2 regions of the Marinobacter sp. tcs-11 genome follow, and region 2 is predicted to be linked to the other one. Evidence: riboswitches for the same ligand, from Rfam matches in the RefSeq annotation. Region 2 holds a riboswitch; the other holds the start of a gene.
The links. A riboswitch is a leader RNA that binds a small molecule or an ion and turns the genes downstream of it on or off. The one in region 2 is predicted to bind thiamine pyrophosphate.
Positions count from the first base shown of each region.

Region 1: linked by a shared signal. The riboswitch ahead of thiB (thiamine ABC transporter substrate binding subunit) and the one ahead of thiC (phosphomethylpyrimidine synthase ThiC) in region 2 are both predicted to bind thiamine pyrophosphate.

Region 1 covers NZ_LLYU01000032.1:169-7,526, reverse strand. The annotation lists gene ARC85_RS18920 (ABC-type transport auxiliary lipoprotein family protein) at 1-94, opposite strand, end outside; gene ARC85_RS18915 (MlaD family protein) at 91-1,029, opposite strand; gene ARC85_RS18910 (ABC transporter ATP-binding protein) at 1,029-1,823, opposite strand; gene ARC85_RS18905 (MlaE family ABC transporter permease) at 1,827-2,975, opposite strand; gene ARC85_RS18900 (thiamine ABC transporter ATP-binding protein) at 3,012-3,626, opposite strand; gene thiP (thiamine/thiamine pyrophosphate ABC transporter permease) at 3,619-5,286, opposite strand; gene thiB (thiamine ABC transporter substrate binding subunit) at 5,291-6,295, opposite strand; TPP riboswitch at 6,344-6,435, opposite strand; gene ARC85_RS18885 (murein L,D-transpeptidase catalytic domain family protein) at 6,600-7,343, shown strand.
Region 2 covers NZ_LLYU01000009.1:65,920-73,277, forward strand. The annotation lists gene ARC85_RS11755 (mitochondrial fission ELM1 family protein) at 1-414, opposite strand, end outside; gene lpxL (LpxL/LpxP family Kdo(2)-lipid IV(A) lauroyl/palmitoleoyl acyltransferase) at 462-1,409, opposite strand; gene waaA (lipid IV(A) 3-deoxy-D-manno-octulosonic acid transferase) at 1,512-2,765, shown strand; gene ARC85_RS11770 (TolC family outer membrane protein) at 2,813-4,216, opposite strand; TPP riboswitch at 4,354-4,467, shown strand; gene thiC (phosphomethylpyrimidine synthase ThiC) at 4,548-6,425, shown strand; gene ARC85_RS11780 (NUDIX domain-containing protein) at 6,540-7,160, shown strand; gene ARC85_RS11785 (DUF1249 domain-containing protein) at 7,157-7,358, shown strand, end outside.

The sequences.
Region 1 (7,358 bases), on a different contig from region 2:
GTGCCAGCTCCATCAGGCGAGGGGATTCGGGCACCGGGAAGACCGTGCAGCCAGCCAGAACCAGGCCCAAGGCGAGAGCGGATAGCACTTTCATTGTTCGTACTCCTTGATGCCGGTGCCGCCCCACAAGGTTCCGGTGGGGTCCTGCTCCAGCCTGCGGGTAAACGAGTTCAGGTTGCGCAAGGTGCTACGCAGCTCCCGCAATGCAGGGGTTATTTCTCCCAGACCCTGAAGCCCAGCGTCCAGCGCCAGTTCATTGTCGCCGGTGAGGGTGTCCAGTCGATCCAGGGTAGGTTGAAGGGTGGTCAGCGCCCTGGACATGGCCAGGAGAACCGGTTCCACCCGCTCATCCAGGACCTCTCGGGACCTGTCTGCCGCGGCAGACACCTTGATGGCAGCTTCTTCGGCACGGATGCCGGCTTCATCGAACCGGGTCATCAGCGCCTCAAGCTCGTCCCGGCTCGCCAGCAGGGATTCACTGGCCTGGCGGGCGTTTTCAAGAATTTCGGCAATGTTGCTCAGGTTGTCTTCGGACATCAGCCGGTTGGCATTCTCCAGCAACTGCTCTGCTTTGCCGAGCATGGCCTCGCCATTGGTCAGCAGGTTACTGAAGGCCGAAGGCTCGGCGGCTATCAGCGGTGGATTGGCTTTGTGGCCTTCCAGAATGGGGCTGTCTGGTGTGCCTCCGGTAAACTGTATGCTCATGCTGCCGGTTATGTTGGCCAGTACCAGGCCCGCGCGGGTATTCTCCCGTACCGGAATATCCTGATTCACCCTCACCAGTACCCGCACATGGGCGGGGTTGTCCGGCGCCAGGGTAAGATCCAGCACGTCGCCCACCGGGACGCCGGTATAGAGGACCGGGTTACCCTTGGCCAGCCCGCCAACCGGGTGATCAAACCCGATCCGGTAATAGGCCCAGTTAGTGTCGGTAGATGATTTTCCAAGCCACAGGGCAAACAGCAAGGCAGCGATGACTGCCGCAAGCGTGAAGAATCCGATGATAACGTGATGGGCCTTGGGCTCCATTAACCGGGCTCCTGTTTGGTTAGCCTGTTGTGGGCTGTAATCGCCGCGCGGCCACGGGGACCATGGAAGTAGTCCTGAATCCAGCGATCGTCGGTTTGTGCCACCTTTTCCAGAGTATCGGCAACCAGCACCCTGCGTTGAGACAGAACCGCAACACGGTCACAGGTGGTGTACAGGGTATCCAGATCGTGGGTAACAAGAAATACCGTCAGGCCCAGTGCGTTGCGAAGGGTGACAATCAGCTCGTCAAAGGCAGCAGCGCCGATCGGGTCCAGACCGGCGGTTGGTTCATCCAGAAACAGGATTTCCGGGTCCAGCGCCAGCGCCCGGGCCAGGGCCGCCCGCTTGACCATACCGCCGGAGAGTTCGGCCGGGTATTTCGTGGCGGCTTCTGGTGGCAGGCCGGTCAAGGCCAGCTTCATTCGGGCCAGTTCCTCCGCTTCGGCCCGCGACAGTCGGGCGTGTTCAATCAGCGGCAGCGCGATGTTCTGCTCAAGGTTCAGTGACGTGAACAAGGCGCCGCCCTGAAACAGAACCCCGAAACGTTGCTCATAGCGAGAGCGTTCGGTGGCGGATAGTTCCGTCAAATCTTCACCAAAAACGGTGATGTGCCCGCCGGACGGTGGATTCAGGCCAACTATACTGCGCAAAAGAACGGACTTGCCGGTGCCGGAACCGCCGACCACACCCAGAATCTCCCGGGGATACAGATCCAGATCGAGTTTCTCATGAACGATGTGGCTGCCGAACCGGTTGTCGAGTGCGCGTACCTGTATGACCGGATGATCCGCCATGCTTTACCAACCCATTTCCATGAAAAACAGCGCTGCCACGGAATCCAGCAGTATCACCATAAAGATAGACTGCACCACGCTGGAGGTGGTGTGTTCCCCGACAGACTGAGCACTGCCGGCCACTTTGAAGCCTTCCAGGCAACCAATGACGGCGATCAGAAATGCGAACACCGGCGCCTTGCCAAGGCCGACCAGGAAGTGCTTCAGGGCGATATCCCGTTCGACAATGGCAATGAACTGGCTGGGTGGAATGTCCAGAGCCACTGCGCAGACCACAGCCCCACCGACCATGCCCGAGATCATGCCGATAAACGTGAGAATGGGGAGGCTGAACATCATTGCCAATACCCGGGGAACGACCAGCAGTTCCACCGGATTGAGACCCAGGGTGCGAATAGCGTCGAGTTCTTCATTGACTTTCATGGCACCAATCTGTGCGGTGAATGCACTGGCGGTTCGGCCGGCCAGCAGGATGGCTGCCAGAAGTACGCCGAACTCCCGCAGGAACGAGAACGCCACCAGATCCACGGTGTAAATGGTTGCGCCAAAGTCCTCAAGAACTGTCGCGCCAAGAAACGCAACCACGGCGCCAACCAGAAAGGTAAGCAGGGCAACAATGGGCAGGGCATTCAGGCCGGTGTCGTGTAGTGCCGCCACAAAGGGTGTTATACGCCAGCGAGTAGGCCGGGGCAGGATGTAGAACAGGGTGCCCAGCGTCTGGCCAATAAACCCGGCCAGCAACCAGACAAGTTGCCCCAGCGTGGTCACCTTCTTTCCGATCTCCGCCAGAAACGCCACGACCGGGTTAACGGTTGCGACCGCCGCCGATGGCTGGTTCATGGCTTCAGCAACCGCCTGTATCAGGGCGCGCTGTTCATCCGGTAATTCAGCTCGTTGCAGAGCGCTGATCAGAGCCTCGCTGCCAAGCAGTTTCACCATCAACGAAGCGCCGGCAGTGTCCAGGCGGCCCAGGCCGGAAAAATCCGGGTTGCAGCCGGCTGCACGAGGTTTCAGGGCAGTTGTTTGCCGATTCAGGACGGAATAGTGGGACAGAGTCCAGTCGCCGGAAAACTTCAGCGTATGGCCACCGAATTCGGCGTTACCGGGAGTGTGGGCGCCAAGTGGCTGAGATAGGCCTGGTTCGTTTGCCACGGAGTCACGGAGTCCCTGTTTGAGTTCTCTGAAAGCTTAAAGATTCCAGTGGCTGTCTGCCAGTATTCTGCGTTCTTCTTCATCGTGACTGGCCAGTAGCATGGTGATGCCCCGGGCTTTCTCTTCCAGCAGCATGGCGTACAGAATCTTCCGGGTCTCGGTGTCCAGGCCCGTCATCGGCTCATCCAGCAAGAGCAATGGTTGGCGCCGCAGGATGGCTCGCAGCAAGGCAACGCGCTGGCGTTGGCCACCGGAAAGCTCGCCAGGCATTCTGGGACCGAAACCTGCTAACCCGGTGCGTTCCAGTCCGGCTTCAATGGCGTGGCGTTGAGATTCATCCAGCTTGAGGCCGGGGTGAATGCCAAGGCCAATATTGGTAAAGACATCCAGGTGCTCGAACAGGTTGTGTTCCTGGAACACGCTCGTGACCGGGCGCTGCCAGGGCTTTAGCAAGTGGATCGGCTTGTCCTGCCAGAGAATCCGGCCGCTGGCTGGCGGGAGAAAACCTGCAACCAGACTGAGCAGGGTTGATTTGCCGGAACCGCTGGGGCCCTGGATGGCCAGACATTCGCCGGCAGGCACGGAAAAATCGAATCGCCAGAGACGACCGTCAGGCCCATACTCGAAGGCCAGATCTTTGATCTCAAGCATGTTCAGGCTCCGGCAGTGGTTGGCTCGCAGCGGAAGTTGTTCTGGACTTAACGCCGGGAACACGGGAGAGCGATACAAAGATCAGTACCAGTAGCCCCAACAGCCAGAGCCCGGTACCTGCAGCTTCCGCCAACCGGTAACTGCCCAGTTGCTGATAAAGCAAAACCGGGAGCGTGGGTTTGCCCGGGCTGCCGAACAGGGCGATAACACCGAAGTCACCCAGAGATAATGCCACACCATACGCCAGGGCCAGAGCAACTGGACGGCGCAGATGCGGCCAATACAGCCATCGCCATCGATACCAGCCCAGGAGGCCCAGTTGGTCTGCCTGTCTGAGTGAGTCGGCATCCAGGCTTGCCAGTGGTCCGCGCAGAATCTGCAAGACAAACGGCACGGCCATCAGCCCGTTGATCAGGCCCACCAGGAACCATCCCTGCATGGTATTCCCCAATTGCGGCCTTAGCAGAATAAAAAGCCCGGTCCCCAGTACCAGAGGCGGTACGATCAATGGGAGGTAGCCAGTGACGGCCGGCACTATGGCCAGGCAGCGCCGACGAGCCCGGTTGGCTGCCGCCAGGGTTAGCAAGGCAACGACCACCGAACCGAGCCCGGCCGGAATGGCGATTAACAGACTGCGGGCGGTGGCCGGCAAGAGCTGCTGGTAAATAAAAGAAGCATCCGCCGTTGGCCATAACGCCGGTAAACCGCGCAGGATAATGGCCAGTAGTGGCGCGATCAGAAAGGCCGTGAAAATCGCCAGGAGCAGACCCGCTGAAAACCCTTGCCAGGGCCGTGCAAACAGAGGGACCGGACGTGATAACCGGCGGTTTGGCAGTACAGCGGTGTCCAGACGCTTCCGGAAAACCAGCCACCAGAGGATGCCACAGATCAACAGCTGCAGAATGGCAAACAGCGCGGCACGGGCGAAATCGAATTCAAAGCGCAGGGCCTGGTAGATGGCGACTTCCAGGGTGGTTGTTCCTGGCCCTCCGCCCAGCGTCATGATGATGGCAAAACTGGTGAAGCACAGCGTGAACACCAGTGCCGCCACGCCGGGCAGTACCGGTTTGATGGCGGGCCAGTGTACCGCACGCCACAGCCACCAGCCGCCGAGCCCAAGCTGAGAGGCGGTTCTCATTCGTGGCGCGGGTATGGAATCCAGAGCCTGCAACAGGATTCGGGCCGCCAGTGGCGCATTGAAGAACACGTGGGCGAGCAGAATGCCGTTCAGCCCATAAAGATTCCATCCATTACCAGGAAGCCAGATATTGAGCAGACCGGTGAACCAGCCCTGCCGACCAAACACCGCTATGATGCCTGAGACTGCCACGATAGTGGGTAAAACCAGACTCAACTCCATCAGCCGCAGAATCAATGTGCGACCAGGGAAGCCTCTGTAGCGGGCGAGGGCGGTCGCCACCGGGAGCGCCAGCGCCAGGCTTAACAGGACGGATAAAAAGGCCTGCCAAAGGGTAAATCGGACCACGCTCTGGAAATAGGAACTTGCCAGCGTGCGCCCCGGATCCAGCTCTCCGGCCTCCTGTAGTATGCTCCCCAAGCCAAGTGCCACGAGCAGCAATAGCCCGGTGCCGAGTAACAGGCCGGGCCAGATTTGCCAGCCAGGATGGCTGAAGGGGACGGCACTCGCGTGTGTTGGCATCACATCAGTCGGTCAGTGCATCAAGCCAGTCGTTCACCAACTGTCGGCGAATGGTGGCAACTTTCGCGGGATTTATATACAGGGCTTCGGATGGTGTAATCAGCTTGTCGAAAACCTCTGGCAATTCATCCCCAAGATCAACGGCCGGATACATCACATTCTTCAGTGGAATATGACGCTGGAAGTCCGCGGTCAGCATGAAGTCCAGAAACTCTCTGGCAAGTGTCTTGTTATCGGAGCTTTCCACCAGGGCGGCGACTTCGACCTGCAGGTAATGTCCTTCATTGAAACGGGCCGCCTGATAACGGTCAGTTTTGTCGATAGCCATGTGATACGCAGGAGAGGTGCTGTAAGAGAGGATCATAGGCGCTTCGCCATTCATGAATAGCGAGAAATAACCGTCACTCCAGCTTTGGGTGGTTGCGAGAATCTTGTCGCTGAGCTGCTGCCACTTTGCGGGCGCTTCATCACCATAGACGGCATGCATCCAGAGCAACAGGCCGAGTCCCGGTGTGCTGGTGCGCGGATCCTGAATAATGATCTTGAGATCGTCTGGCGCGTTGACCAGTTCTTCAAGGCTTGAGGGCGGCTCCGACAACTGCTCGGTATCGTAGACAAAGGCAAAATAGCCCCAGTCGTAGGGCACGAAAGTGTCGTCGTCCCAGTTAACAGGCAATGCCAGGCGTCCCAGTGATTGGCCGTGGCGGCCCAGAAGGCCGGTTTGCCGAGCGGTCTCCATGGTGCCGGTATCCAGCCCCAGAACCACATCTGCCGGAGTGGAGCTTCCTTCCAGCCGGAGCCTTTGCAGAATGTCTCCGCCGCTGTCCAATACGGTGTAGTTCAGGGAGCACCCGCATTGGGCTTCAAACGCCTCTTTAACCGCGGGCCCCGGGCCCCATTCGGCGGCAAAGGAGGGATGGGTATACACATTCAGGACGGTCGGTTCATCGGCGGCAACCATCAGCGGCAGCGACACGGCGAACAACGCGGGAATCAAGCGTGAAATCATACATTGGCACCTTGTTCAGTAGCGGGGGTGCCATGCCGCGAACACCACGAAAGGTGGTGACTCAATCCCTACGCCGGTATTAACCGGGTCAGGTTCCGCGGGTATGGTCTCAGCCCTTCCAGGCACCCCGTTGAGTTGAGTCAATGCTATCACGCCGGAGCCACACCCCGGAATTCGTATGTTTGATTACTGCTTGTTTATTTTTTGTACGGCGATGACGGGTGTCTCATTTTTTATTGATAGAATGGGGCATTTTTTGATCTGCGGATTTATGCAGCTTCTATCTGGTTGAGAGGTAAGTTTGATGCCAAAGCATCACAAACGACGAAAGATTTCTGCCCTGGTTGCAGGCGCGCTTTTTACCCTTGGGTTGTCGGCCGCAGGCCACGCCCAAACCGCGAACGAGGAGATGTTTGGACGTTTGGCTTCCGCGGCTCCCAAGCTCAGCCCACAGGTTCTCGAAGCTGCACTCAAGGCAACCCGTTGCGCCATCAGCAATGGCACGGCCATGCCAGAGCGGCTGGCGGTGATCGACTTCTCTTTGCCGTCCTCCAAAGAAAGGCTATGGTTGTTTGATCTGAACGAAGGAGAATTAATCCTTCGTGACCTCGTGGCTCACGGTAAAAACTCTGGTAATGCTGAGGCAACCGCATTTTCCAATATCGAGGGCAGTCACAAGTCCAGTATCGGCCTGTTCAAAGCCGCCGAATCCTATCGGGGTTCCCATGGCTATTCGTTGCGCCTTGATGGATTGGAACCGGGTTTCAACGACCTGGCTCGTCAGCGGGCAATTGTTATCCATGGTGCAGACTACGTTCAGGACAGCTGGGTAACAAAGTACGGCAGAATCGGCCGTAGTCATGGCTGCCCGGCGGTAGACAATCAAATCATCAAAACCGTGGTAGACGAGCTCAAGGGCGGACAGCTGGTGTTTAAATACTATCCCGATCAGGAATGGCTCCAGTCCTCCAGTTACCTGAACTGCGATTCCGCCGGGCAGCTGGCCGGCGCGCGTAATGCCACAGCGGTGGCTGGGGATCGATCCTGAATCGTTGCTGGCTAA
Region 2 (7,358 bases):
ATTCAGAACGCCCTCGGTTAACAGAATCCGCGGACCTGACTGCACGCGATCATGGGCCGGAATCAGGGCGCCGCTGACCAGAGATAGTGGGAACGCTGGCTTCATAACGACCAGTGTTCGTGTTCCACGAAGTTTTCGCAGTGAAAGCAGCAGGCGATGCGTGCCAGACCCCGCCGCGATGACAAGATCGGGGCGAGGCAGTGACGCATCCATTTGGGGCGGAGAAGCCAGCAATGCCCGCCAGAGCGGTACCTTTATGCACGAGGCATCAACCCAGTAAGTGCTTGCCCCGGCCAGGACGCGAAGCCGGTTGCCCAGCCCCTTGAGCTGATTCCGGTGGCCCGGCTTGTTGTCGGTCAGCAGCCACACCACCGGTGCGGATGCATCCTGCGTTCTGGGTTCGGGTTTGGCCATGGTGTTCCGGCAGGCAATGCCGGCCTCCGTGTTGCCTGAATTCTTCGTTACCTGCGTTCGTAGAATCCCGGGTCGTTCTCATCAGGGCGGGTTTTGAAGCGCCGGTGCATCCAGAGGTATTGATCGGGGGCCCGCCGCACTTCCTTCTCGATAGTCTGGTTGATCAATGTTGCATCCTTGAGATCATCCCCACTGGGGAAATTCTCAAGGGCCGGGTGGAAATAAATGTCATAGCCCGGACCATCGTCGCGACGGAAATGACTGAACGGAACCACCTTGCATCCGCTTCGCTCCGCAATTCTGGATGTGGCGGTGATGGTGCCCGCCGGTATTCCGAAGAACGGTGCAAAGACAATATCCTTGCGGCCATAATCCTGATCGGTGGCATACCAGACCGCCCGGTTTTTCTTCAGGCTGCGGAACAGTCCACGAAGATCTCTGGCGCCCAGCACGGTTCCGTATCGGCGTTCCCGGGCTCTTGTCATTACCGCGTTCATCAACGGGTTGTTGTGATCCCGCTGCATGACATCCGCTTCTATGAATTCAGTCGCCAGGCTCCCGCCCAGGTCAAGGGTGCTGTAATGGCCGCCCAGCAACAAAACGCCTTTGCCCTGGGCCAGAGCCTGCTCGAAGTGTTCGAGGCCATGGACTCGGGTGATGCCCGTCAGTTTCGCTGGATCACGAAACCAGGCAAAACAAAGCTCCATCAAGCCAATCCCGTTGGCGATAAAGGCATTGCGAACCAGCGCAGCCTGTTGCTGCTGGTTCAGCTCCGGAAAACACAGGCGAATGTTCACTTCGGCAATATGGCGTCGGCTTTTCGCCAGCCGCCAGGCCAGTAGGCCAGCAATTTTGCCCAGCCACCATTGCAGGCGCAGGGGCAACTGGGCCACCAGCCACATCGCCGCTATGCCAAGCCAGGTTGGCCACCACCGAGGATGGCGATAGGCTGAATAGTCTGTGTTTCGCGGTAGTTTGCGGTACTTCTTCTTCAAAATCGTGAATCCTGCATCGACAAACGGTTTTCCGGGGGGCAAGATGCCCGTCCACAACAAATTTATCCCTATGATAACGCACTGTTTTGCCGGGAGTCCTGCGTGTTCCAGTTTATCTATTCCCTGCTGATCCGGCTCGCCCTGCCGTTTATCCTTGTCCGGCTCTGGTGGCAGGGCCGCAAGGCGCCGGCGTTGCGGCAAGACTGGCAACATCGCCTTGGGTTGGTGCCGCAAATGCAGGGCCCGGTGATTTGGGTGCACGCGGTTTCGGTGGGAGAAACCATTGCCGCCGGCCCCATGGTCCGGCGCCTGCTGGCCCGTAACCTGGGTGCGACCATCCTGATGACTGCCATGACTGATACCGGGCTGGCCCAGGCCCGGAAGATGTTTGGTGACAGGGTAGCCTATGCCTACGCCCCTTACGACACGCCCGGGGCTATTCGGCGCTTCCTGAATCGGGTTAACCCCCGCATCCTGGTGATCATGGAAACGGAAATCTGGCCCAATATGATCCGCCAGTGCCGACACCGTCATGTGCCTGTTTTTCTGATCAATGCCCGTCTGTCTGAACGATCTGCCCGGGGGTATGAACGGGTTCGGGGCGTGGCAGCACCTATTATCAAAAGCATCAGCTGGGTGGCTGCGCAAGCCGAAAAAGACGCAGAGCGGTTTCGCCGCATCGGAGTGGCTCCGGGTAATGTTGAGGTCACCGGCAGTGTAAAATTCGATGCGGATATTCCTGATGATGTCCGTGCGGCCTCTGTCAGCTTCCGAAAATCCCTGGGTGAGCGCCCCGTTTGGATTGCCGGCAGCACCCACACCGGAGAAGACGAGCAATTGCTGGCGGCTCATCGCCAGATTCTGGCTCAGCACGCCGATGCCTTACTCATCATTGTGCCCCGGCATCCGGACCGGTTTGATTCGGTAGCTGAGATGGCTCAAGGCGAAGGCTTTTCCGTGGTTCGCCGGTCAACAGGAGCATCTCCCGCTGGTGCGGAGGTGTATCTTGGCGACACCATGGGAGAGCTGATGATGCTTTACGGAGCCAGTGACCTCGCCTTCGTGGGCGGCTCACTGATCGAGCGGGGAGGGCACAATCCGCTGGAGCCTGCGGCCTGGGGCATTCCGGTATTCTCCGGCACTCATGTGTTTAATTTTGAGACAATCTATCAGCGCTTACTGGATGATCAGGGTGTCCAGCTGGTCGAAAATGCGGATGAGCTGGCGCGGGCGATCTGTTCACTGATAGACGACCCGGAGGCGCTGAAGGCGTACGGTGAGCGGGCTCTGGCGGTGGTCAACAAGAACCGGGGTGCGCTGGATAAGGTCGTGGAGGGTATTACGGAGCGGTTGTAACTCCGGGTGCCGCACTGGCACCCGGAATATTCTGCAAGCTGCCCGATTTACTGCACCGGATCGTCCAGTGTCTTTCCTTCTTCGGCCAGGGCTTCAATGCCCCGGGCGCCTTCGCTGAGCCAGTTGTTCAGGTCAATCAGATCCTGCGGGCTCAGGGTGCCTGCCGCCTGCTTCAGTTTCAGGGTGTTGATCACGTAGTCATAGCGGGCGTTGGCGTAATCCCGCAGCGCCACGTAGTACGCACGTTCTGCATCCAGCACTTCCACAATGTTCCGGGTACCTACATCATAGCCGGCGCGGGTTGCATCCAGTGCACTGCGGCGGGAGATGATGGTTTGCTCAAGGGCAGAGGCTGTCTCCACGTTGTTGTTCACGGTCAGGAACAGGCTGCGGGTGTTCACCTGTACATCCCGGCGCACCGTATTCAGGTCCTGTTCGGCGGCGGTGACCAGCGAACGCTGTTCCCGGGCGCCGGCCTGGGTGCCGCCGCCCGTGTAGAGCGGGATGGTCAGTGACAGTGAGGCAACGGACTGGCTGCGCTCCTGCTGGGTAAAAAGGGCGTTCTCCAGACTGGTTTCCTGGTAGGAGGCGCTCAGCTCAAGGGTTGGCAAATGACCGGACTTTGCCGCTTTCAGGCTGGCTTCGCTGGCATTGAGTTGCCTCAGGGCCGCCTGAATAGACCAGTTTTGCTCCACCGCGGTTGCTTCCCACGAAGTCGGATCCATGGGCTCCGGGCGCCCGAGCGGAAAATTCTGCCTGAGATTTTCCATGGCGTCCGGATATTCTCCGGTTAACCGGGCCAGTTGTTCCCTGGCCACATTCAGGTCGTTGTCGGCGGCGATGCGCTGGCTCCTGGCATCGTCGTAGCTGGCACGCGCTTCATAGACTTCGGTGACGGCAATGAGCCCCACGTCAAACCGTTCCCGGGCCTGTTCGTACTGGCGCTGGATGGCCGTTTCAGTCGCTTTTGCGGTTGTGACGGTGTCCTTGGCGCGCAGGACATCGAAGTAGGCGGTTGCCACATCCAGAATCAGTTGTTGCTGGGCCAGGTTGTACTGGGCCTCGGCCGCCTCGGCCTGGAACTGGCTGGCTTCGTAGCTGAACCAGTCTTGAGCCCGGAACAGTGGCTGGGTCAGCTCGACGCCGTAGCGGTAGGTTCGATAACTGTCTCCCGCGAAGAGTTGCCGCACCAGCTCATCGGCGTTTGCCCCCCCGGGTATATTCCTGGGCTTGAAACGTGTGTAGCTTGCTGACCCAACCGCCGAGATTTTGGGCAGCAGGGCGCTCTTGCTGACATCGCTGGTTGCCTGCTGGGCCTGGAACTGTGCCATGGCAGAGGCAATGCCGGAGTCATATGACAGTGCCTGCTCATAAGCCTCCACAAGATCCAGAGAGAAAGCGGGCTGGGCTGCGAGCAGGGTGATCAATCCTGGAAGTAAACGTTTTTTCATTGGTTCTCCTGAAATACTGACTCCGGGAATCTGCCCGGCAATGACCCAAAGGTATTGGTTGACCATTATGGACAATAATCGCTCCCGTCTCTAGACTTGCTAAGTCCACGTATTTTGTGGACAAACGAATTCAGAATCGCGTCCTGACGGGGTGCTGATTCGCCATAAACTGGCGATCGGCTGAGATTGCAACGCAGAACCCGCGACCTGATCCGGATAATACCGGCGTAGGGATTAAGACCAGATGAACCGCGACACTAAGCCTGTAGGGCAGTCTGTCGCAACTCCGTCATACGCGACCCGATACCACAAGACCATCCGGGAGCAGATCATGACGGACTTACCAGCATACCTCAGCGACTCCGCAAAAGTAGACTCCGCAGCAATCAAACCATTACCAAGCTCACGAAAAATATACGTGCAGGGTAGCCGACCCGATCTGCGGGTGCCAATGCGGGAAATTACTGTGGGCGACACTCCCACTGAAATGGGTGGCGAGAAGAACCCGCCCGTGGTGGTATACGATACCTCTGGGCCCTACACAGACCCGGAAGCCACCATTGATCTGCGCAAGGGCTTGCCGCCGGTTCGCGCCGCCTGGATTGCCGAGCGGGGCGATGTACAGCAACTGGAAGGCTACACCTCCGAATTCACCCGCCGTCGCATGAAAGACCCGCAGCTGGACCCGCTCCGCTTTATGGATGAACGCAAACCCCTGCGTGCCAGGCCCGGCAAAAACGTCAGCCAGATGCACTACGCACGCCAGGGGATTATTACGCCGGAAATGGAGTACGTGGCCATCCGGGAAAATATGATGCTGCAGGAAGCCCGGGACAACGGCCTACTGGCGGACCAGCACCCCGGCCAGTCATTCGGGGCCAGTTTGCCTGCGGAAATCACTCCGGAGTTCGTGCGCGATGAAGTCGCCCGTGGCCGGGCCATCATCCCCGCCAACATCAACCATCCGGAAATCGAGCCGATGATCATTGGCCGCAATTTTTTGGTGAAGATCAACGGCAACATCGGCAACTCCGCGGTCACCTCGTCTATCGAAGACGAAGTGGAAAAGCTCACCTGGGGTATCCGCTGGGGTTCCGATACGGTGATGGACCTGTCCACCGGCAAGAACATCCACGAAACCCGCGAATGGATCATCCGCAACTCCCCGGTTCCCATCGGCACCGTGCCTATCTATCAGGCGCTGGAAAAGGTGGGCGGCGTTGCGGAAGACCTGACCTGGGAAATCTTCCGGGACACCCTGGTCGAACAAGCCGAGCAAGGCGTGGATTACTTCACCATCCACGCGGGTGTTCGTTTACACCACGTGCCCCTCACCGCCAAACGCACCACCGGCATCGTTTCCCGGGGTGGTTCCATCATGGCCAAGTGGTGCCTGGCGCACCACAAAGAAAGCTTCCTGTATGAGCATTTCGAAGACATCTGCGAAATCATGAAAGCCTACGATGTCTCTTTCAGCCTTGGCGACGGCCTGCGCCCCGGCTCCATCGCCGACGCCAACGACGCAGCCCAGTTCGGCGAACTGGAAACCCTGGGTGAGCTGACCAAAATTGCCTGGAAACACGACGTCCAGTGCATGATCGAAGGCCCCGGCCACGTGCCCATGCACCTGATCAAAGAAAACATGGATAAGCAGCTGGAATGCTGCGACGAGGCGCCGTTCTACACCCTCGGCCCGTTGACCACGGATATTGCCCCGGGCTATGACCACATCACCTCCGGCATCGGCGCGGCGATGATCGGCTGGTATGGCTGCGCCATGCTCTGCTACGTCACCCCGAAAGAGCATCTGGGCCTGCCCAACAAAGACGACGTAAAAACCGGCATCATCACCTACAAAATCGCCGCCCACGCTGCCGATCTCGCCAAAGGCCACCCAGGCGCCCAGATCCGCGACAACGCGCTGTCCAAGGCCCGCTTCGAGTTCCGCTGGGAAGACCAGTTCAACCTCGGCCTGGACCCGGACACCGCCCGCGCCTACCACGACGAAACCCTTCCCAAGGAATCGGCCAAGGTGGCGCATTTCTGCTCCATGTGCGGGCCTAAGTTCTGCTCCATGAAGATCTCCCAGGAAGTCCGGGACTACGCGGCAGAGCAAGGCATTGATGAGGTATCGGCGATTGACGCCGGTATGCAGGCGAAATCGCGGGAATTCGTGGAATCAGGCAGCAAGATCTACGACAAGGTCTGACCCGCATCTGCATGCTTCCGCCATAGCGTGAATCCGAGCCTGGCGGGCTGTTAACTTGCACCCCGCCGTGGCTCCGGCTATCGTTCAAGGCCGAATGTGCAACCGGAAGCAGTAATGCCAAAACCATTCCAGTTCAACGCCAGTGATGTCAAAGTTGAAATGCGCGAAACTGTGTTCCAGGGCTTCTTCCGCATGGACAAACTCTGGCTGACACATCCGCGCTTCGATGGCCGCGACATGCCCGTTTTTAGCCGGGAACTGTTCATCCGAGGTGATGCCACCTGCGTGCTGCCATACGATCCGGGGCGCGACGAGGTTGTACTTCTGGAGCAGTTTCGTCTGGGTGCGCTCGGCCGTAATCAGTCCCCCTGGTTACTGGAGCTTGTTGCTGGTATGAATGAGGATGGTGAGAGCCCGGAAGAGGTGGCTCAGCGAGAAGGTCAGGAAGAGGCTGGGCTGAGTTTCAGTCGCCTGGACAAGATCTGCGATTACCTGGTGTCCCCAGGCGGTACCACGGAAATGATCCACCTGTATTGCGGTCAGATCAGCACCGCCGAGGCTGGTGGTGTTTTCGGTATGGAACATGAGCACGAGGACATTCTCAGCCACGTGGTGTCAGCGGATGAATGCTTTGCCATGATTGCTGATGGCCGCATCAATAACGCCGCCGCGATTATTGCCATCCAGTGGCTGCAACTGAACCGGGAGCGTTTGCGGCGGGAGTGGCAAGCATGACGGAGTGGGTAAAACGGCCCAGGCAGTATGTGCCGGACCTGCGCCAGTTGGGGGCACTCTGCGACGGCAACTATCAGCGCCTGCGCAAGCTGCGCCAGCTTGAGGTGGATGGCAAGCCCGTATGTGAGTTCGAACTGCACCGGGAGAACCAGTACCTGGGCCGGGTGCGGATTGAAGTACTGCAGACGGCCAGATTCA